DNA from 4 places in the Parageobacillus sp. G301 genome. Region 1 is predicted to be linked to each of the others. Evidence: predicted binding sites of a transcription regulator. Region 1 holds the regulator's gene; each other region holds the start of a gene.
The links. Region 1 encodes Rex, which represses fermentation and respiration genes when NADH is low (regulators of the CRP and FNR family bind a similar motif). Its sites were predicted from a motif close to TTGTGAAATATTTCACAA; they were not measured.
Positions count from the first base shown of each region.

Region 2: ric (iron-sulfur cluster repair di-iron protein) is a predicted target of Rex. The motif match lies at 1,481-1,498, and genes of this name have one in related genera.
Region 3: QSJ37_RS03920 (formate/nitrite transporter family protein) is a predicted target of Rex. The motif match lies at 2,048-2,065, and genes of this name have one in related genera.
Region 4: QSJ37_RS15930 (L-lactate dehydrogenase) is a predicted target of Rex. The motif match lies at 1,107-1,124, and genes of this name have one in related genera.

Region 1 is NZ_BSDB01000003.1:274,782-280,142, forward strand. Features, by position in the region: gene groL (chaperonin GroEL) at 1-738, opposite strand, end outside; gene groES (co-chaperone GroES) at 834-1,118, opposite strand; gene QSJ37_RS17120 (CPBP family intramembrane glutamic endopeptidase) at 1,401-2,135, shown strand; gene QSJ37_RS17125 (YdiK family protein) at 2,182-2,322, shown strand; gene tatC (twin-arginine translocase subunit TatC) at 2,337-3,083, opposite strand; gene QSJ37_RS17135 (twin-arginine translocase TatA/TatE family subunit) at 3,104-3,259, opposite strand; gene QSJ37_RS17140 (redox-sensing transcriptional repressor Rex) at 3,256-3,912, opposite strand; gene moaC (cyclic pyranopterin monophosphate synthase MoaC) at 3,902-4,423, opposite strand; gene QSJ37_RS17150 (ABC-F family ATP-binding cassette domain-containing protein) at 4,548-5,361, shown strand, end outside.
Region 2 is NZ_BSDB01000001.1:1,448,090-1,453,450, reverse strand. Features, by position in the region: gene moaA (GTP 3',8-cyclase MoaA) at 1-585, shown strand, start outside; gene ric (iron-sulfur cluster repair di-iron protein) at 629-1,342, opposite strand; gene QSJ37_RS07415 (molybdopterin molybdotransferase MoeA) at 1,685-2,944, shown strand; gene mobB (molybdopterin-guanine dinucleotide biosynthesis protein B) at 2,941-3,450, shown strand; gene QSJ37_RS07405 (molybdenum cofactor biosynthesis protein MoaE) at 3,447-3,917, shown strand; gene moaD (molybdopterin converting factor subunit 1) at 3,914-4,144, shown strand; partial or broken gene QSJ37_RS07395 (YwiC-like family protein) at 4,150-4,879, shown strand; gene argC (N-acetyl-gamma-glutamyl-phosphate reductase) at 5,115-5,361, shown strand, end outside.
Region 3 is NZ_BSDB01000001.1:759,386-764,746, forward strand. Features, by position in the region: gene QSJ37_RS03915 (hypothetical protein) at 91-756, shown strand; gene QSJ37_RS03920 (formate/nitrite transporter family protein) at 1,189-2,019, opposite strand; gene QSJ37_RS03925 (hypothetical protein) at 2,465-2,770, opposite strand; gene QSJ37_RS03930 (amino acid permease) at 3,334-4,719, shown strand; gene QSJ37_RS03935 (molybdopterin oxidoreductase family protein) at 4,985-5,361, shown strand, end outside.
Region 4 is NZ_BSDB01000003.1:3,823-9,183, forward strand. Features, by position in the region: gene QSJ37_RS15925 (L-lactate permease) at 1-79, opposite strand, end outside; gene QSJ37_RS15930 (L-lactate dehydrogenase) at 116-1,075, opposite strand; gene QSJ37_RS15935 (ABC transporter permease) at 1,352-2,137, opposite strand; gene QSJ37_RS15940 (ABC transporter permease) at 2,141-2,932, opposite strand; gene QSJ37_RS15945 (ABC transporter ATP-binding protein) at 2,925-3,929, opposite strand; gene QSJ37_RS15950 (glutamate-1-semialdehyde 2,1-aminomutase) at 4,042-5,337, shown strand.

The sequences.
Region 1 (5,361 bases):
TAATAATGGTTTGCCTTGTTGAACTACTTGTTCTAAGATAGGCAAGATGTCTTGGATGTTAGAGATTTTCTTGTCTGTGATTAAGATATATGGATTTTCAAGCACTGCTTCCATTTTTTCAGTATCTGTAATCATGTATGGAGACGCATAACCGCGGTCAAATTGCATACCTTCCACAACATCTAATTCTGTTGTGAAGCCTTTTGATTCTTCTAATGTGATAACACCGTCGTTACCAACGCGTTCCATTGCTTCTGCGATTAATTGGCCAACTTCTTCGTCAGCTGCAGAGATAGCCGCAACTTGAGCAATCGATTCTTTTCCTTTGATTGGTTTGGAGATTGCTTTTAATTCTTCTACTGCCACAGCGACCGCTTTTTCAATACCTTTACGGATGCCCATTGGGTTAGCGCCAGCTGTAACGTTTTTCAATCCTTCGCGGATCATTGCTTGCGCTAAAACTGTTGCCGTTGTTGTACCGTCCCCAGCAACATCGTTTGTTTTGCTTGCAACTTCAGCAACAAGCTTCGCACCCATGTTTTCAAATGGATCTTCTAATTCGATTTCTTTCGCGATCGTTACACCGTCATTCGTAATTAATGGAGAACCGAATTTTTTCTCTAATACAACGTTACGGCCTTTTGGACCTAACGTTACTTTTACCGCATCAGCTAATTTGTCCACACCACGTAACATCGCACGACGAGCTTCTTCGCTGAATTTAATTTCTTTTGCCATACCCCGTTACCTCCTTATGAAATAGAATCGTTAAGTATTTTGGTTAAGTATTTTGTTAAGTATTATTTTTGCATATCTATGTTATCAACGCTATATTAACCAATAACAGCTAAAATATCGCTTTCACGTAAAATTAAGTATTCTTTGCCATCATATTTTACTTCTGTACCAGCATATTTCGAGAAGATAATACGATCGCCAACTTCTACTTCTGGAGCTACACGTTCACCGCTGTCAAGCACGCGACCTTTACCAACAGCAACTACTCTGCCTTCTTGTGGTTTTTCTTTCGCAGTGTCTGGCAATACGATGCCGCTTGCAGTTTTTTCTTCTGTTTCAATCACTTCAATGACAACGCGATCACCTAATGGCTTTAACACGGAAAACAACCTCCTTGATAATAATTTTCTCCGTTCTTATTAGCACTCGTCTTAACTGAGTGCTAACACACTTATAATATTAATGAACTTCTCTTTTTTTTGCAAGTGGGAAACACCAAAAAATAATATGTTTTTTCTCGTTTCCTGCCCTTTTTAATTATTTCACATTTCTACAAAGCTTAAACAACCGTCACCAACTCTTTTTTATCATTTTTTATAGAAGATGTGCTACAATAACGAAAAAGTATCACTATAATTTTTTCGATAAAGGGGTAAGTTTCATTGAAACGACGCTACTGGTATGTCATTATTACGTATGTCATCATGCAGCTATCAGGCATTGCAGGGGTCCCATTGTTGCATTTTCTTGGTGTTGGAAAACATGCAAAAAATGACTTTGTTGCAACAGAGATCGCCTCTGGCTATTGGGCGGTTATCAGCTTTTCCATCGCCTTTCTCATCATTCTCATTTTCTTACGTGAAGATATAAAACAGCGGCACACCCGTTATAGCGTTCCGTTGTCTACGGCATGGATGTGGGCCATTGGCGGCGTCTTTTTAGCCTTGTTTACCCAAAGCATTGCCGCTAATATTGAATGGCGCTTGCTCGGCATCGAGCCCGGTTCAGAAAATACAAAACGAATTGTCGAGATTATTCGAGTCACCCCATTATTGATGGTCGTTACTTCTGTCATCGGACCGATTTTAGAAGAAATTATCTTTCGCAAAATTATTTTCGGAACACTATATCAAAAATATAATTTCTTCATTTCCGCACTAGTTAGTTCTCTTTTATTTGCGGTTGTCCACATGGAGTTCGAACACCTGCTGCTGTATGCGACAATGGGATTTACCTTTGCGTTTCTTTACGCGAAAACAAAGCGTATTTTCGTTCCGATTTTTGCCCACGTCACTATGAATACGTTCGTCGTATTAATACAAACGATATTTGCGGATGAGATAGAAAAAATGATGCGGCAAACAGAACAGATACAACTCATTATTGGAGGCTTTTAGTACGATGAAAAGGTCACCATTACAATTCGCTTTTTTCTATTTCCTTATGGGCATCTTATTCACTTACTTGTCGATTCAAAGTGCGGATGAAACCATTTGGAATTTTTTCACGATCGTTCTTGCGATAATAGCTACGCTTGATTTTGGAACTGCGATACGTCTGTTAGTACTTTACTTTAAAAAATGAACCTCCCGCCGCATTCACGGGAGGTTTTCTTGTTCCGTCTGCGCCAATAGCGCTTTGCGATAAGCTATTTTCGAAATCCAAATGCTCACTTCATATAAAATCGAAAGCGGAATCATAACAATGACTTGTGACAGCACATCTGGCGGCGTAATGGCCGCCGCTAAAATCAATAGCGCTAAATAAGCATATTTGCGCACCTTGATTAATAACATCGGTGTAATCAAGCCAAGCCTTGTTAAAAACATTACAACTACCGGAAGCTGAAATACAATTCCAAATGGCAAGATCAGGTGAAGCAAAAATTCAAAGTATTCATTAATCCCTATCACCTGATGAATGCCGAGACGGGACGCTAAATTTTGCATAAAACGAACGACGAAAGGAAATAAGATGAAATACGCAAAACTAATGCCAGCTAAAAAGAGAAAGATCGAAATCGGAATGTAGCTTAACGTGACTCTTCGTTCCTTTTCATACAGCCCAGGACTGACAAACGCCCAAATTTGATAAAGCAGAACTGGCGCGGTAAGAACAAACGCAAGAACAAACGCAAATTGAACATAAATTTTTATTGGATCTGTTAAACGAAAGGCGTTCATCGTTAATTCCTTCGCTTCGTCCGTTCGCTGCAAATATAAAATGACGGGCTCCACGAAAAAGAAACTAGCAATAAGGGCAATGACAAAAAACACAAGAACAATAATAAGTCGCTTTCGTAATTCTCCCAGGTGTTCGTACACCGACATTTCTTTATCGTCCATACTTCAATCATCCTAACAAATCATAATTGGTCTGGTTTTTTTTCATCCTCGTCTGTTAATCCTTTAGTGGCATCCTTAAATTCCCGCAGCGATTGACCGAGCGATTTGCCCAGCTCCGGAAGTTTTTTCGTTCCAAACAATAATAAAATAACAAGCACAATTAACAAATATTTCACTTTTGATTCTCTCCTTTATCGGCCGGATAATTTTTTAAGAAATAGACTAATGATTGCAATTCAACCGCTAAATCAATATGATGGACACGAATATGTTTCGGTACGTTCAATCGAGCGGGTGTAAAGTTTAAAATTCCTTTAATCCCTTTTTGAACGAGACGGTCCGTAATCCATTGAGCGGCAGGAGCCGGTACGGTCAAAATCGCAACAGGAATTCCTTCGTGAAGGCGATTTTCCAATTCATCCAAATGATATACTGGCACACCGCCAACTTCTTTTCCTACTTTCTTTTGATCGACATCAAATGCCATCACAATTTTTGTATTATTATTTTTTGTAAAATTATAATTTAAAAACGCTGTCCCTAAGTTCCCGACTCCAAATAACGCCACTTCGGTAATTTCATCTTGATCAAGCGTCTTGCGAAAAAAAGATAATAAATAATTGACATTATATCCGTATCCTTTTTTGCCAAGCGCACCGAAATAGGAAAAATCACGACGAATGGTCGCGGGATCAACTTTTACTGCCTCACTTAATTCCGCGGAAGAAACTCGTTGTTTTCCTGAAGCATGTAAATTTTTCAAAAAACGGTAATATAGTGGCAAACGTTTTGCAGTTGCTTGCGGAATTTTTGGTTGTTCATTGTTCATTCGCAAATCCCCCAACACTACTGTTTTCTCGTTGATAATGGCCTGATTTCCCACCTGATTTTTCCACTAAATAGGTTGGGCCAATCACCATCCCTTTATCTAGCGCCTTACACATATCATACACGGTCAGTGCACAAACAGAAGCAGCCGTTAGCGCTTCCATCTCCACACCTGTACTTCCTTTTGTTTTTACCGTTACGGTGATCAGTAATTGGTAAAGCGCTTTTTCTTCCTCGACATGCCATGCAAATTGGATGTCGACACCTTTTAACATAAGAGGGTGGCACATTGGAATTAAATCAGACGTTTTTTTTGCGGCCATAATGCCAGCTACTTGCGCAACAGCAAGCACATCCCCTTTTTCAATCATGCGATTTGTCATTTTCTCGTAAATTTCTTTATTTACGGTCACGCTCGTTTGTGCTACCGCTACTCGAATGGTATCCTCTTTTTCCGTAATATCGACCATTTTTGCACGGCCTTGTTCATTAAAATGTGTAAATGATGACACGCATATCTCCCCCATTTATAAACTATACACTATTTTTGGGCATCTGTCTTTTATCGTTTTGTTTTATTGCGATAAGAAAACAAATTACGCTACACTATTATTGTTAAACGAGAGGTGAACAACAATGATTATTTTACAAGTCAATCAACTGACAAAATATTTCGGTGCTGACCTTATTTTATCGAATATAAAATTAGAAATACAATCCAAAGATAGGATTGCGCTCGTCGGAAGAAACGGAGCAGGAAAATCGACACTGTTAAAAATTATTGCTGGTGAGATGTCTTACGATAGTGGAGAAATCATCAAACCAAAAGAAGTATCGATCGGATATCTTGCTCAAGATAGCGGTCTACACTCCTCTTTATCCATTTGGGAAGAAATGATGACAGTATTTGCTCCTCTAAAAACAATAGAAAAACAATTGCGCCAGATGGAGCTGCAAATGGGAGACCCTGATCTAATCGCTGATTCTTCCCGCTATGAAAAATTATTGAAAGATTATGATGCATTGCAAGAACGCTATAAAGAACAAGGCGGTTATCAATACGAAGCGGATATTCGTTCGATTTTACACGGCTTACAATTTGCGAAATATGACTATATGACGACTCCCGTTCAATCGTTAAGCGGCGGACAACGAACTCGTCTGGCGCTTGGAAAACTGCTTTTAATGAAGCCTGATTTGCTTATTTTGGACGAACCGACAAACCATTTAGACCTTGAAACATTAACATGGCTCGAACAATACTTGCAAACATATCCTGGCGCTATTCTTATCGTATCCCACGACCGCTACTTTCTTGATAAAGTTGTCACCCAAGTATATGAGCTGTCACGGACAACATTGAAACGATACACAGGAAATTATAGCCGTTACTTAGAACAAAAAGCAGCCGAATATGAACGAGAACGAAAACTGTATGAAAAACAACAAG
Region 2 (5,361 bases), on a different contig from region 1:
GGGGTCAAACCGGTGTTAAAAGGGATTGAAGCAGCTCGGGAAGCCGGGCTGGGCGTCAAAGTGAACATGGTCGTCAAAAAGGGAATGAACGACTCGCAACTCATTCCGATGGCGAACTATTTTAAAGAACGAGGCATTACCCTCCGCTTTATTGAATATATGGACGTTGGCACGACAAACGGATGGGATTTTTCCCATGTGGTAACGAAAAAAGAAATGTATGAACGCCTGCAGCAAATGCATCCGCTTGAGCCGGTGGAAAAAGCCTACTTCGGCGAGGTGGCAAGCCGCTACCGATATGTTGGCACGAACGTGGAAGTCGGCTTTATCGCTTCGGTGACCGAATCGTTTTGCCGCAGCTGCACCCGGGCGCGCATTTCCGCCGATGGCACGCTGTATACGTGCTTGTTTGCTGCAAGCGGCGTTTCGTTAAAAGAAAAACTGCGTTCCGGGGCCGATAAAGAAGAAATAAAGAAAATGATTGCATCGACATGGAACATGCGGACAGACCGCTACTCGGATGAACGGACGGAGCAAACAGCAAAAACGCGGAAAAAAATTGAAATGTCTTATATTGGCGGATAAACAAACCGGACTTGCTCGTTATGTGGAGCAGTCCGGTTGTTGTTTATTGGGATGCTTCTGTTTCATGAAGAACACGCGGAAATAAAATGTTATTTTCCAAATGGATATGTTCCAATAAATCTTCTTCTAGTGCTTCTAATCGGTTGTAGACAAGACGGTACGTCCGGCATGCATCTTCTGGCGGGGTGAAGTCATTTGTAATCTCACGAATCGTTTTGATGATATCGCCAGCAACATCATGCTCATTGATAAGTTCGCGAATTGCTTGTTTCATCGTTTCTCTGTTTTCTGGAGTCGGAGTTTCTTCAAATTGTAAAATAAGCGGGAAAGCATGAGTTTCTTCTTTGATCGTATGCTGCTCGAGTTCTGTTTTCAGCTCGTTAAACAACTTATGAATTTGTGCTAGATGCGGGTGATGCGCCCCATGAACGCGAAGCACTTTTGTTACGTAAGGGCTAAGATTAGGCAATTCTTCCGACAAGTAACGGTGATGTTTTTGGATAATATGGTCGATCAGTTCACTATAAGAAGCTTCCGACCAATTTTTTTCATCTTTTTCAAGCGATTGCGCATAAAGAGTATTTAATTGTTCTAATATTGCTTTGCCGTCTAAGTTTCGTTCTTGTATCGCTTCTTTTAACGGACGCTGCCCACCGCAGCAAAAATCAATTTTGTATGCTTTGAAAATATCGCTTGCTTTTGGAAACTGTGCTACGATATCACCGATGATCGATTGTTCTGTAAACCGTTTTTCCATGATCGGCCCCCCACTTTTTATAAATCATTACAATCCAAGTATATTTCCTTTTCTATTTCTATGTCGTGATGCATATCACACATATATTTATGAATAGATTTTGAACAAATCATGTTGAACTGCAAAGGAAGTGAGAAAATGTGATTAATCTCACAAATGGACTTTTTCCGTTTCCGTACAATAGAACACAAGATGAATCACAAACTTATTCTTCTGCAAGAGACAGGACTTTCAAGTTTAACTTATATAATTGAAAAAATAAAGGGAAAGATTGATAATATCAATACATTTGGAACAAGGATGCATAAATGGAAATCAATATACAGGAAGAGGGATAAAATCATGGAAGAAAGACGAACTCTTATTCCAGTAACAGAGGCAATCCAAAAAGTTATGAAGTATGCAGGAACAGGAGAAGTAGAAACGGTTTCATTAGAAGAGGCATATGGACGGTATTTGGCGGAAGAATTGCGCGCTGACCATGACGTTCCGCCGTTTGACCGGTCACCATATGACGGTTTTGCGATACGCGCTGTTGATTCCGCAAAAGCAAAGCTTGACAATCCCGTAGAATTTGAAGTGATTGAAACGATTGGGGCGGGACAAGTAGCGTCGAAGACCGTTCAACCATTTCAAGCGGTGCGCATTATGACGGGGGCGCAAATTCCAGATGGATGCGATGCGGTTGTCATGCTGGAATTAGCGAAACAATATGAGAGAGACGGAAAAACATATATGTCGATCAAACGCCCCTTTCAGCCGGGAGATAACATTTCGTTCCAAGGAGAAGATGCGAAAAAAGGAGAGGTGCTCGTCCCAAAAGGAACGTTTATTAATCCAGGAGTGCAAGCATTGTTAGCGACATTCGGGTATGCTCGGGTGAAAGTCGCTAGAAAACCGCGAATTGGCATTTTCGCGACAGGCAGCGAGCTTTTGGACGTATCTGAGCCGCTCGTTCCCGGAAAAATTCGCAACAGCAACGCCTATATGATTCAGGCGCAAGTGGTTCGCAGCGGCGCGGAGCCAGTTTATTTTGGAAAATTAGCCGATGATGTGGATACATGTTTTACAGAGATACAAAAGGCGCTGCCACAAGTTGATTTTCTGATCACAACGGGCGGCGTTTCGGTTGGAGATTACGATTATTTGCCGGCCATTTATGAACGTCTTGGGGCAGAAGTGTTATTTAATAAAGTCGCGATGCGTCCGGGAAGCGTGACGACGGTTGCGCAGCTGAATGGAAAACTGTTGTTCGGTCTATCTGGCAACCCATCGGCATGCTATGTTGGATATGAGTTGTTTGTACGCCCGGTAGTGCGGACGCGGCTATTTTCACCAAAACCGTATTTACGGAAAGCGACGGCAACGTTGATGGCAGACTTTCCTAAACCGAATCCGTTTACCCGGTTCGTTAGAAGTTATGCAGCGATCGAAGATGGCCGGTTAACCGTGTCGCCTGTTGGGATGGATAAATCGAATATTGTCACATCGCTGGCAAAAGCGAATGCGCTGATGGTGCTGCCTGGAGGGACACGTGGATTTGAAAGAGGAGATACCGTCGATGTATGGCTGTTAGAAGATGAGGAAGGAAGTGACATATGAACGTTTGGCAAGTGGTCGGCTATAAAAATAGCGGAAAAACGACGCTTATTGAAAAATGGATAAAAATCGCGGCAGCCGAAGGATATCGTGTCGGAACAGTGAAACATCACGGACACGGCGGATATCCTGAAAGAAACGATTCCTATACGGATTCAAAGCGCCACGAGCAGGCGGGAGCAGTTGCCGTTTCAGTGGAAGGCGGCGGTTTGCTCGAGCTTCACGCATGGCAGCCTGCGTGGCCGCTAGCGCAAATTTTATCATTATATGAACTTTTATCGCTTGATTTCGTGCTTGTCGAAGGATACAAACATGAATCATATAAAAAGGTTGTAATGCTACGAAACCAAGACGATTGGGATTCGCTGTCACAGTTGTCTAATATTATTGCCGTTATTACGTGGGAATCTTCTTCGCGGCTATCTTTCATTCCATATCCTTTATTTTTCATCGATGATGAGGAAAGTTATTTACATTGGTTAATGAATGAGGTGAGAAAAAACGAATGAAGGAACGCCTTTTTATGATTACGGACAAGCCGATTTCCATTGAGAATGTGGTAAAAAAAGTGATGCGCCCCGAAGCCGGAGCGGTGACAACGTTCTTGGGAACAGTGCGCGAATGGACAAACGGAAAGCGGACCTTATTTTTACAATACGAAGCATATGTATCGATGGCGGAAAAAATGCTAGAACAAATCGGGGAGGAGATTCGCGAAAAATGGCCGGAAACGAAAGTGGCGATTACGCACCGAATCGGCAGGCTGGATATCGGCGATATCGCTGTCGCCATCGCCGTTTCGTCGCCGCACCGCAGCGACGCGTATGAGGCAAACCGATATGCGATTGAGCGCATTAAACAAATCGTTCCGATTTGGAAAAAAGAACATTGGGAAGATGGAACGGAATGGGTTGGCAATCAATTAGGGACGAAGGCGTATCCAGCGGGAAAGCCGGAAGGAGAGGATTTACGATGATTACCCTGCTCTTTTTTGCGCATTTACAGGAAGCGGTTGGAGAGGAGCGTATGGTGCTTCCTGACGTTCCCAAAACGGTAAATGAATTAAAGAAGGAAGTAGAAAAGCGTTATCACATTGATCTGAGACAAGTGATGATCGCGGTGAATGAGGAATATGCCCGAGATGATCAAACACTTCAGCCTGGAGATATCGTTGCCTTTATCCCACCGGTAAGCGGAGGGTGAGATCTATGAAAAACCGACAAAAACAAAAGTGGATTGTTCCGAAACAACATGGCGCTTGGGCAATGCTGATCATTCCGTTTGTATTAGGCGCGTATACAGGTGGATTGACATGGCTTCATCTGCCGTTATTTGTAGGATGGTTTTTCTTATACTTGGCGACATATCCGTTGTTGATGGCGGTAAAATTAAAACGTACACAAGAGTATATGTGGGCATTTTACCGCTACACTGCCATTGCTGCTGTGATATTGGCTATTTGTTTATGGTATGAGCCATCTTTATTTTGGAGTGGCGATGCTTCCGTTCTTTCTAATTAATCTTTATTATGCCAAACGGAAGCAGGAACATGCTTTTTGGAATGATGTTGCGGCAATCATTGTTTTTTGTGTTGCTGGCCTTGTCAGCTTTTATGTGGGGCGCGGGACATTAACGATAGAAGCGTTTGAACTAGCTGCTTTTTGTTTTCTCTTTTTCCTCGGAAGTACCTTTTACGTAAAAACAATGATTCGCGAAAAGAAAAACCCGATGTATAAATGGTTGTCATGGGGATACCATGGAATATTAATGATCGCGCTCGTTGTCATCGGGCGCCCGTTATTTGTTCTTGCCTATGTGCCAAGTGTTGTTCGAGCCGTTTATTTATATGGAAAATCGTTGCCGATTATGAAGCTAGGAATATTAGAAATTGCCAACGCCGCTTATTTTCTTATTGCCATGATCGTTCTTTACTCATAAAAACGAGGTGCGTAAGTGAACGCACCTCGTTTTTTTATTTAGTGTGTCCGATGATATACAGGTGTCCGAATATAATACACTTTTTTTCCATGAAACAAATATTGTGTTTTGCGGAAATAGTTATAAAAACGATTAAAAAATATTTAGAAAATAATTAAATATACATTTGATTTTATTTTTATACAGTATTATAATGGTAATTACATGAAAGATAATTCGTTCAAGGAGGCTTGTCATGAATATTGCAATCATTGGTGCGACCGGGTATGGCGGTGTAGAATTATTAAGATTTTTACAACATCATCCACATGTTCATCACTGTTCGCTTTATTCTTCTTCACAAGACGGCATCCATTTTTCCGAAAGCTTCCCGCATGTTGGCGAAATAGAGGGAGCGATTCTTCAGAAAATCGATGTCGAACAAATGGCAAATGAATGCGAGGTCGTCTTTTTTGCTACTCCGCCAGGCGTTTCTAGCACAC
Region 3 (5,361 bases), on a different contig from region 1:
ATTATTGATAAAAAGGCACCTCTCAGTAAAAAAACGTTTAATATATAGTAGCTTGGCTAAATGGAAAGCATCAAAAAGGAGGGTTATTTTATGGAATTTACTCTTACAGGAGGGGATTCTTCCCTAGTCACCGTGAAGCAAAATCCTCCGAACACCCCTGTAGAAGTCATTTGTGACAATGGGGGGTGTAGTTGTAACAATAGATGTGGTCTTACTACGTTTGAAGGTGGAGAAAATTTAACTCCAATTCCGCCAATCCCTTTGTGTGTAACATTGGCATCGTTTCCCGGTTGGCTTTTTCTAGAGGGAGGGAATGTTGGAAATTGGCCTTCTCCTGATACAATAGCATTTTGGATAGGTGGTACCACTCGTGAGATTACGTTTCAGCCCGCAGTCGCTTCTGTTAGCTTCTTTTATGCTTCCGCTGTAAATGTTACTCTAGAAGCATTTGATGCAAATAACAATTTGATTGCAAGTGTAGTAGGTCCAGCCAATTTTGTTCCTCCTCTTTTTGATAATTGGGACCCTTTAGGCGTTAACGTGGGCTCCAATAGAATTACAAGAATCAGAATAACTGGTAATAGTAACCAAACGGGCATTGATAACTTGAAAGTATGCTCCGTACGCCGAACATGTTGCAAAACGCATAATCCATTCATAAACGCAAATGTACGCCAAAATGCAAATGTACGCCAACAAATCCGCCCGTCTTGGAAACCATATGCAGTGACTAAAAAACACACTTCCAAACGGTGAACATGATTTCCAATTTTGTTATTAAACGTGTAATGCCTAGCGAAACTGCCCCTCCTTTACCGGATTCCCCCCTGATTTTGAGAACACCCTATCTGATTTAAGGTTATTCATGAACCTCTCCCACCTACACTCCGTTTGAAGGTGGGAGTTTTTACTAAATTCATCAAAGAAGCTTCGACGAAGAAGAAGGACTCCTTCCCCCCTACTCGGATGAACCCATCGGAAGCCTTTTCGACGGAATAGTAAGCAACATCAGTTTTTCAAGTTTCCCATTATGAATACCGATGGACAATTCAATTTTTCCATTTTCATGGATGTTGAAACCGTTTTTTACGAAGTCAATTCCAGAAGATTAGAAATTTTCTTTTTTCATATTTTCAATCGTCATTCATCAATTTGAACAAAATAGTTTGAGTGTGGGCTGGCATTTCATCATTTATTCAAAATTTTCTCTTTATGAAACAAGTATCCAACTGACCGTTTTGCTGAAACGTGACCTTCTTTTTGAGATGTCAAATATGTATACAACGCTCCCATAAACAGGGCACCGCCGACAATATTGCCTAGTGTAACAGGAATAATGTTATGCACCACTCCTGCTAAGTCGATCGTCGCTGGATGCGGGACTGCTAATGCAATTGAAAAGAGGACGAAATTGGCAATGGAGTGTTCGTATCCAGAAGCAAAAAAGATAAAAACAATAAGAATCATCGAAAATACTTTTGCCATATCCTCTTTCATTTGCATGGGAATAAAAATCGCTAAACAAACAAGCCAGTTACAGAGAATTCCTTTAAAAAAGAGCTGCATCGTTGTTGCGTGCATTTTTTTCGCCGCCATAAGAAATAATAAATGGCCTCGCGGAATATGATCAAAAACACCGGATTGCGAAATAAGAAAAGCGAAAAATACAGCACCTAATAAATTACCGCTATAACATGCAAGCCAATTCCGCAACGTATCTTTGATTGTCGTTTCTTTGTGCAAAGTACTGATTGTAAAATACATCGTATTACCAGTAAATAGTTCTGCGCCACCGTACATAATTAATACTAAGGCGATTCCGAAAAAAATACCGCTTACTAAATAAGTAGCAGGAGAATTCGCTTCACGGAAAAATTCACCTACACGAAAACAAAGAACAAGTGCAAATCCGATGTACACCCCTGCCAAAGCAGCCCGCATCACATATTGAACAAGGGAACGATCGAGAATTGTTCGTTTTTTTACAGCCAACTCTTTACATTTTTGAACTGCTTCCATCTCTCCGACACTTCTCTTTCATTCTATTTTGTGATTTTTTTCACATTCTTTACGATATATAACATACGCCCTTCCCACCTATTTTTCAACATATCGATGGAAATGTTAAAATAAATGTCAACAATTCCATTTGTAACCGTTTACTAAAAAAATAATCGTTGCAAATTCAATAATAGTTGTTTTAATATAACTAAGATATTAGTAGTTCTTTTCCAAGCATGATCTTGCTTCTCTAACACGTATTAATAAATTCATTTTTCAAGCATGTACAAAGTTTCGAAAAAGAGGAGTGTCTTCGTGTGGTAGAAAGCCCCATCGAATGGTTCCGATGGGGTTTTTAACTATTTCAATCAATCGATTTTAATTCCGTTAGCAAGGGATTGATTTCGTTCATCCAGATATCCTGCCAAAATATCTGTAGTTTGGATGTATTTTTGTGCATTTTTTATGAAAAACCTTTACAGCGAGACTGAATTTCATCTAAATCCGCTATGAACTGCTTTATTTCTTCTTGTGACAATTTCACAGGCATTTGATCGTAAAGAATGAGTAGCTGTCCTTCTTCCTCATTTTGATGATTTTTCAGATAGTCTGACAGATGCTGCAGCTGATGTGGTTGGAGGACAGATTCAACAAAAAACTGTTTGAACTTTTGGATGGTAAAAACGTTCATTTCATTGTCATATTCACCGGAAATAATGCGCCCTTCGATCCATGGCATGCCTGTTTTTCCTCCAGTTTTTGTTTTCATCAGTATTTCCTAAAAAATCATTTTTTATCAAATTGCCGCTATTTCCCGCACGAATTCGCTTCCTTGCAAATAGTCTTAAAAGCGGCACTTTCTTGCAATCCATCTCTTTCCCGCCAAATTCCAATCTTCCACATCTTATAAAAGGAATTACACTTCTTCATCTTTCACCGCATACCGTTTGCCCCCTCGCATTTTGTAGCCAGAAACGGTCGACCAACATTACATATCAGTGTAAAACCATATATAGAAAAAGCCTTCTACAAATATATAAGATTAATTGTATAACAATGAGTTTGGGACATACTCTTGACAAACAAAAGGACATTATTATATTTTAAAAACATATATTTTATACTTAACTGCACAAAAGCATAAAAGCATAGAAGCGTAGAAGCGTTTAAGTGAAAAAGTTTCGAAAAGGAATATATTAAAATGAAAAAACAACCTTTGTCTTAACAATCTTTGGTCATTATTTTACCTTTTCTTTCTAGCATGTTTATTTCAGTTTTAGAACTCTATCATTGTTTGTAAATAAAATATCGCGACAGAAAGGCAGGACAAACATGGAAAAAAATCATCAAGATTTAAAGAAAGGTTTATTGCCTAGACATGTTCAGTTTATTGCTCTAGCAGGCATGATTGGAACGGGTATTTTTAAAGGAAGTTCAGATACGTTAAATATAGCGGGGCCAAGTGTCGTTTTTGCTTACTTATTAGGAGGTTTATTATTATTTATTGTGATGGCGGCATTGGCGGAGATGGCCATTGTCTACCCCAACTTAAACGTTCAGCATCTTGTATATAAAGCGTTTGGATTTCATACATCCTTTATCGTAGGATGGCTTTATTGGATCAACTGGACGATTGTCACCATTGTCGAAATTTTAGCGGCGGGAAGCTTCCTAAAATATTGGTTTCCATCCATACCTTTATGGCTTTTAAGTTTCCTTTGTACCGTCTTGATCGTCGGAATTAACTTGTTTCATGTAAAGTACTATGGGGAGATTGAGTTTTGGTTCGCAGGAATCAAAATTATCGCATTAACCGCTTTTATTATTTTAGGTTTTTGTATTTTAGTAGGAATCATTCCAAGTGCTATTGACAATCCTTTGTCTAACTATACGGAACACGGTGGGTTCTTTCCACATGGAATCGAAGGAATGCTGAGCGCCTTTTTAGTCGTCATCTTTTCATATGGCGGGGCAGAATTGATTGGTGTTACTGTTACAGAAACAAAAGACGCAGAGAAGGTATTGCCAAAAGTAATCAAGGGAACCGTATGGAGAGTCATTCTTTTTTATATTCTTCCTATTCTTATTATATGTGGTTTAATGCCATGGAACAAAGTTTCGGGGGAAGACAGTCCATTTGTTCAAGTATTGAGCATCACAGGGCTGCCTGGAGCAGCACATATCATGAATTTTGTTCTTTTAACAGCCGTTTTATCAGCAGCAAACACGGGGATCTATGCAACTTCGAGAATGTTATATTCCATGGCTCAAAACGGTGAAGCTCCAAAAAGGTTATTAAAGATTTCCAAACAAGGAATACCGATAAACGGTATTTTTATCGTCACCATATGTATATTGATTGGGGTATTTTTCGCCTATATGACTCCAGATCAAGTCATCAGCTATTTAATGACGATACCTGGTTTTACGGTTCTTTTAGTATGGATGAGCATTTGCTTGGCACAACTAAAGCTCCGCTCCCATTATAAAGAGAAACCGTTCTTCCAAGTAAAATGGTTCCCATACACAACTATTTTGGCAACCACATCTTTATTGATCATTTTCATCTCTTTTCTATTTAATAAAGATAATATCATCGGTTCTACCGTTTGCCTTATCATATTAGTACTGCTTGCCACATTTTCTTTTTTGAACAGAAACGGAAGAGAAAAAAACAGTGAATATAAAGGAAAAAAGAGTCTGGTGCAAAATCTCTAAAATTTGGACATTATAGGTCTTGTGGGTTGTATTTCTAAAAAACACAGCCATTCCTAGTTATTATTTATGGCAATATCTTGTTATTAGCATTAAAAAACTCAGATTGAATAGTAAGCCTTAGTAAAATGGGACAAGGAAAAAACACCTCCTGAATCGAAGTATAACTTCATTCGATTGATGGAGGTGTTTGTCTTTATGGAGACAAGAGTTTTTAAATTAACAAAATAGTATTATGATATAACCAGATTATGAAAGGAGCCTATATATGCATTCATTTGTAAAGCAGCCAACAGGTGTATTTCCATCGGTTTGTCCTCTGGATTGCCCTGATCAATGTGGGTTACTGGTACATAAACAAGATGGAAAAATTGTAAAAATACAGGGAGATCCGAATCATCCTGTGACAAAGGGAAATATATGCAATAAAGTACGGAATATGACTGAACGAATCTACGATCCAAAGCGCTTAAAATATCCAATGAAACGTACGGGAGCTAAAGGAGAAGGGAAATTTGAACGGATAAGCTGGGACGAAGCGATTGAGACAATTACTTCCAAATGGAAAGAGCTGATTGAAACAGATGGGCCTGAAAGCATTCTTCCGTATAGCTTTTATGGCAACATGGGAAGGCTCAGCGCTGA
Region 4 (5,361 bases), 270 kb from region 1:
AAAACAAAACAATTGGAAGCGCCGCAATCAATGCAGAAAGATATGTGTTATGAAAAGGATTGTAATGTTGTATCCACATGATGTCCACCTTATTGTTATTCTAAGTCAGTACTTATTACTTTACCTCATCAAAATAACGGGAAAGAATGTCTTTTAATACGGTTGCGCTATGATGAAATTGCTGTTGTTCTGTTTCATTTAACTTCAATTCCATTACTTCACGAATACCGTTTCGGTTGATAATAGCAGGCACGCCAATATAAACGTTTTGCTCATTATATTGACCGTCCAGATAAGCCGAAACAGTTAATATAGCATTTTCGTCGTGCAAAATGGCACGTGTAATGCGGACGAGCCCCATCGCAATACCGTAATACGTTGCACCTTTTTTCTCAATAATTTGATATGCTGCATCACGAACATTAACAAAAATATTTTCTAAATCCTCTTTTCTGTAGCGATCGTTTTGCGACAATATTTGCTCAACTGGAATACTTCCAATTTCCGCGTGACTCCAAACAGGCAGTTCTGTATCCCCATGCTCTCCGATAATATACGCGTGCACATTGGTTGGAGCCACTTGAAAATATTCACTTAGCAAAAAGCGGAATCTTGCCGTATCTAGAATCGTTCCCGAGCCGATCACCCGTTCTTTCGGTAACCCGCTAAATTTCCAAGTAGCATACGTTAAGATATCTACTGGGTTCGTTGCAACAAGAAAAATGCCATCAAACCCTGATCTCATCACAGAATCGACAATCGTTTTAAAGATATTCATGTTTTTGTCAACAAGATCGAGCCTTGTTTCCCCTGGCTTTTGGTTAGCACCTGCACAAATAACCACCAAATCGGCATCTCGGCAATCTTGATAATCTCCATGCCATATATTCATTGGCTTCGGCGCGAATACTTTTCCATGATTTAAGTCCATCACATCGCCCGCTGCCTTCTCTTTATTCACATCAATCAACACTAGCTCATCCGCTATTCCTTGATTCATAAGGGCAAATGCATAGCTGGCCCCAACGAATCCTGTTCCTATAAGCGCCACTCGATTCATGCATTGTCTTTTCATAGCTGTCTGTCATCCTTTCCCAAAAATTAGTTTGTGAAATTATTCACAAATATATTGTTCATTATTTCACAAACTTTATCAAGCATCAACTATAAAAGAAATTTGTCTTTTTTGTTAACATTTTGGCCGCACAACAGTATTTTTGTATCACTACATTCAGTTCCAGCAAGCAATCCAATAAACGAAAAAAATGGTCTGTATATACTCATTTTCATAAAAAAATAAGAGGGCAATCCCTTTAAGGAATTTTTACTTCCTTTCGGATTCTCCCTCTTTTTAATTCCCTGCACCTCGATATCGTTTTACCCCTGCGTTCCACAAAAACACGGCAATCGTAAAAAAGATGATTCCCATGACTGGAGTAAAAAACGCATATCCGTACCATTCTTTTTTGCCGAGAAAATAGGAAGCCGGATACACGCCAACGAACGCAAACGGCAGAATCCACGTTAAAATATAGCGGATGACGCGATGATAAATATCAATCGGATAGCGCCCGTAGTTGCTGATGTTGTACATCATCGGAATAATCGATGTACGAGCATCGGCCCAAAAACTAATGGTCGCCAATGACACAAATACTCCCGCGTAAATAAGCGCTCCACCTAGTACAAGCAACATAAACATAAAAATATCATACCAATGCAACGAAAGATGCAAGCGCGCACCTGCATACACCATAATGATCATGCCTGTCACTCCGCCAAGAAGCGACTCTAACTCCATGCGTTCGAGAATAATTTGAAATAAGCTGTGAACCGGGCGCGTCAACACACGGTCCATTTCTCCACGCACAATATAGCGCTCGTTAAAATCCCAAATGTTAAAAAACGCTCCGAACACCGCATATGGCACTAAGAAAAAGCCGTAAATAAACAAAATTTCCTCACGCGTCCAGCCGTGCAATAACGTCGTATGTCCAAACACAACAAGAAGAAAAACAAGATTGACCGCCTGCGACATCAAATCAGAAATGAACTCGACAAGCAAATCAGCGCGATATTGCAACTTTGTTTTCATGTATTGCGCCATATACTGAAAAAAGATCGATACGTAAAACACGACTCACCCTCCTTGAATGACAAGCTGTTTTTTCGCCGCTCGCCACAATAGCTGAATCGGGATGAGCAACAGCACGCACCATGCAAACTGAAACAAAAGGCCGTGGATGATTGCTTGCCCTTGAAAGCTTTCTGTCACAATCATGCTTGGAATATAGCTAATTCCTTGAAATGGAAAGTATTTCATTGCCGCTTGCGCCCAATCCGGATAAAAGCTGATTGGCAAAATAAGTCCGGAAAACAAGTCGATCACAAACCGCTTTGCACGCAATAACCCTTCATTGTTAAGGGTAAAAAACGTGACAATGCCCGCAAGCAAATTCAACTCCGAATTAATAATAAAACTAAACATAATCGACAATGTGAAAAACATCCATGTATGAACATCGGTTGGAAAACGGAGAGGCAAAAATAAAGCGACAAAAAAAATTCCCGGAAGCGAAAGAAACAACAAACGAAAGATTCCTTCCCCTAATCCTTGCATCGTTTTCATTCCAAGATAACTGTAAGGACGAATAAGCTCTGTCGCCACTCTTCCTTCTCTAATCTCCATGGCGATTTCACGGTCGATATTATTGAAATAAAACGCCCGCGCCATCCATGAAATGGCAACATACGTTGTCATTTGCTCCATCGACATGCCTTGCATCGCCGATTTGCCGCCATAAATCGCCGACCAAAGAAAATAGTACGCCGCGATGTTAATAGCATAAATGAGAATACCTGTGTAATAATTCGTCCGGTAAGCAAGCATCATTAAAAAGCGGATGCGAATCATTTCGATATATTTATCCATGCACAACACCTTCTTCATAGATGTTGCGGATAATTTCTTCCGTAGAAATTTCATTAATGTTCATATCTTGAATCGAATAGCGGGAAACAACGCGGCTAATGACTTCAGGCAGAAGCGATGGCGCTATATTTGCTGTCCAGACGTTTGCTTGCTCCCCTTTTTTCCATGTTACTTGCAAACCATCGGTCAATTCCTTTAAAGCATCTAACGTAATTTCGCTTGCGAACGTAAATTGAATTTGTTTCCCTTCTCCCCAATTCTCTTTTAGCTTTTGCAGTGAGCCATCGTAAATGATTTTTCCTTCATCCAACATAATGACGCGTTCGCATAACGCTTCGATGTCGGAAATATCATGGGTCGTTAATAAAATGGTTGTGTTGTATTTCTCATTAATTTCTTTTAAAAACTGACGGATTTTCAGTTTTACAAGCACATCCAAGCCAATCGTCGGTTCATCTAAAAATAAAAGCGGCGGGTTATGAATAAGCGCAGCGGCCAGCTCACAGCGCATCCGCTGTCCAAGCGACAGCTTGCGAACCGGCTTGTCCAACAGAGGACCGATATCGAGCGTTTCAATGACATGTTCCATATGTTCTTTGTAGTCTTGATCCGATACACGGTACACTTTTTTCAACAGTCGAAACGACTCTTGGACGGCGATATCCCACCAAAGTTGGGAGCGCTGCCCGAACACAACGCCGATGGTTCGAACGAACGCTTCCCTCTCTTTATGCGGATTCATGCCGTTGACGAGCACTTTACCGGATGTCGGCGTCAAAATTCCCGTCAGCATTTTAATCGTTGTCGATTTCCCCGCACCATTTTCCCCAATATAGCCGACCATTTCACCTTGCTTTACAGTAAACGAAATGTCGTTGACAGCGCGAATGATTTTATAATTTCGTGTAAATAAATCGCGAAACGCTCCGAATAAGCCAGAGCGACTTGAATACGATTTAAATTCTTTTCTTAAGTTTTCTACTTCAATGACGTTCATGTTACACTCCCTCCACATAGGCAATAGTTTATCTGAAGTCACATCCCGAAACAAATGGTATGCTTTATGTTAAAATAAAAATCGGCAATGAAATAATAGGAGGATTTGAACGATGCAATTTACGAAATCAGAACAGCTTTATCAAGAAGCATTGCAGCATATCGTCGGCGGCGTCAACAGCCCGTCCCGCTCATATAAAGCGGTCGGCGGCGGAGCGCCGGTCGTCATGGAACGCGCGCAAGGCGCTTATTTTTGGGACGTCGACGGCAATAAATATATCGACTATTTGGCGGCATACGGACCAATTATAGCTGGCCATGCCCATCCACACATTACAAAAGCGATTCAGCGCGCCGCAGAAACTGGCGTCCTTTACGGCACACCCACGCCGCATGAAATTACCTTTGCAAAAATGTTAAAAGAAGCGATTCCGTCTTTAGAAAAAGTGCGTTTTGTCAATTCAGGAACGGAAGCGGTCATGACCACGATTCGCGTGGCGCGCGCTTATACAGGCCGTGATAAAATTGTCAAATTTTCCGGCTGCTATCACGGACATTCCGATCTTGTCCTTGTCGCTGCCGGCTCCGGTCCATCAACGTTAGGAACTCCAGATTCCGCAGGCGTGCCAAAAAGCATCGCCCAAGAAGTAATCACTGTGCCGTACAATGATGTCGACTCATTTAAACAAGCGATGGACGTATGGGGAGACCAAGTTGCCGCTGTGCTTGTGGAACCAATCGTCGGAAACTTCGGGATCGTTACACCAAAACCAGGCTTTTTAGAGGCAATCAATGAAATTGCCCATCAAGCGGGAGCCCTCGTCATTTACGATGAAGTGATTACCGCATTCCGCTTTATGTACGGCGGGGCGCAAAATTTATTAGGGATCGAACCGGATTTAACCGCGCTTGGAAAAATTATTGGCGGCGGTCTGCCAATCGGTGCATATGGTGGCCGCCAAGACATTATGGAACAAGTCGCGCCGCTCGGTCCGGCATACCAAGCAGGAACGATGGCAGGAAACCCAGCGTCAATTCTTGCCGGTATCGCCTGTCTTGAAGTGCTCAAGCAAGACGGCGTGTACGAATATCTTGACAAGCTCGGCGCGATGCTGGAAGAAGGCATACTTCTTCACGCAAACAAATACGGCATTCCTATAACAATCAATCGTTTGAAAGGTGCATTCACCGTCTACTTCACAACAGAAAAAGTCGAAAACTATGAACAAGCCCAACGAAGCGATGGAGAAATGTTTGCGAAGTTCTTTAAGCTTATGTTAAAGCAAGGCATCAACCTCGCTCCTTCCAAATATGAAGCATGGTTTGTTACGCTTGCTCATACCGAAGAAGACGTGGAATATACGCTCAAAGCGGTGGAAAATGCATTTAAACAATTAAAAAATGAATAATTATGCAATAATCCCAGGAGGAAT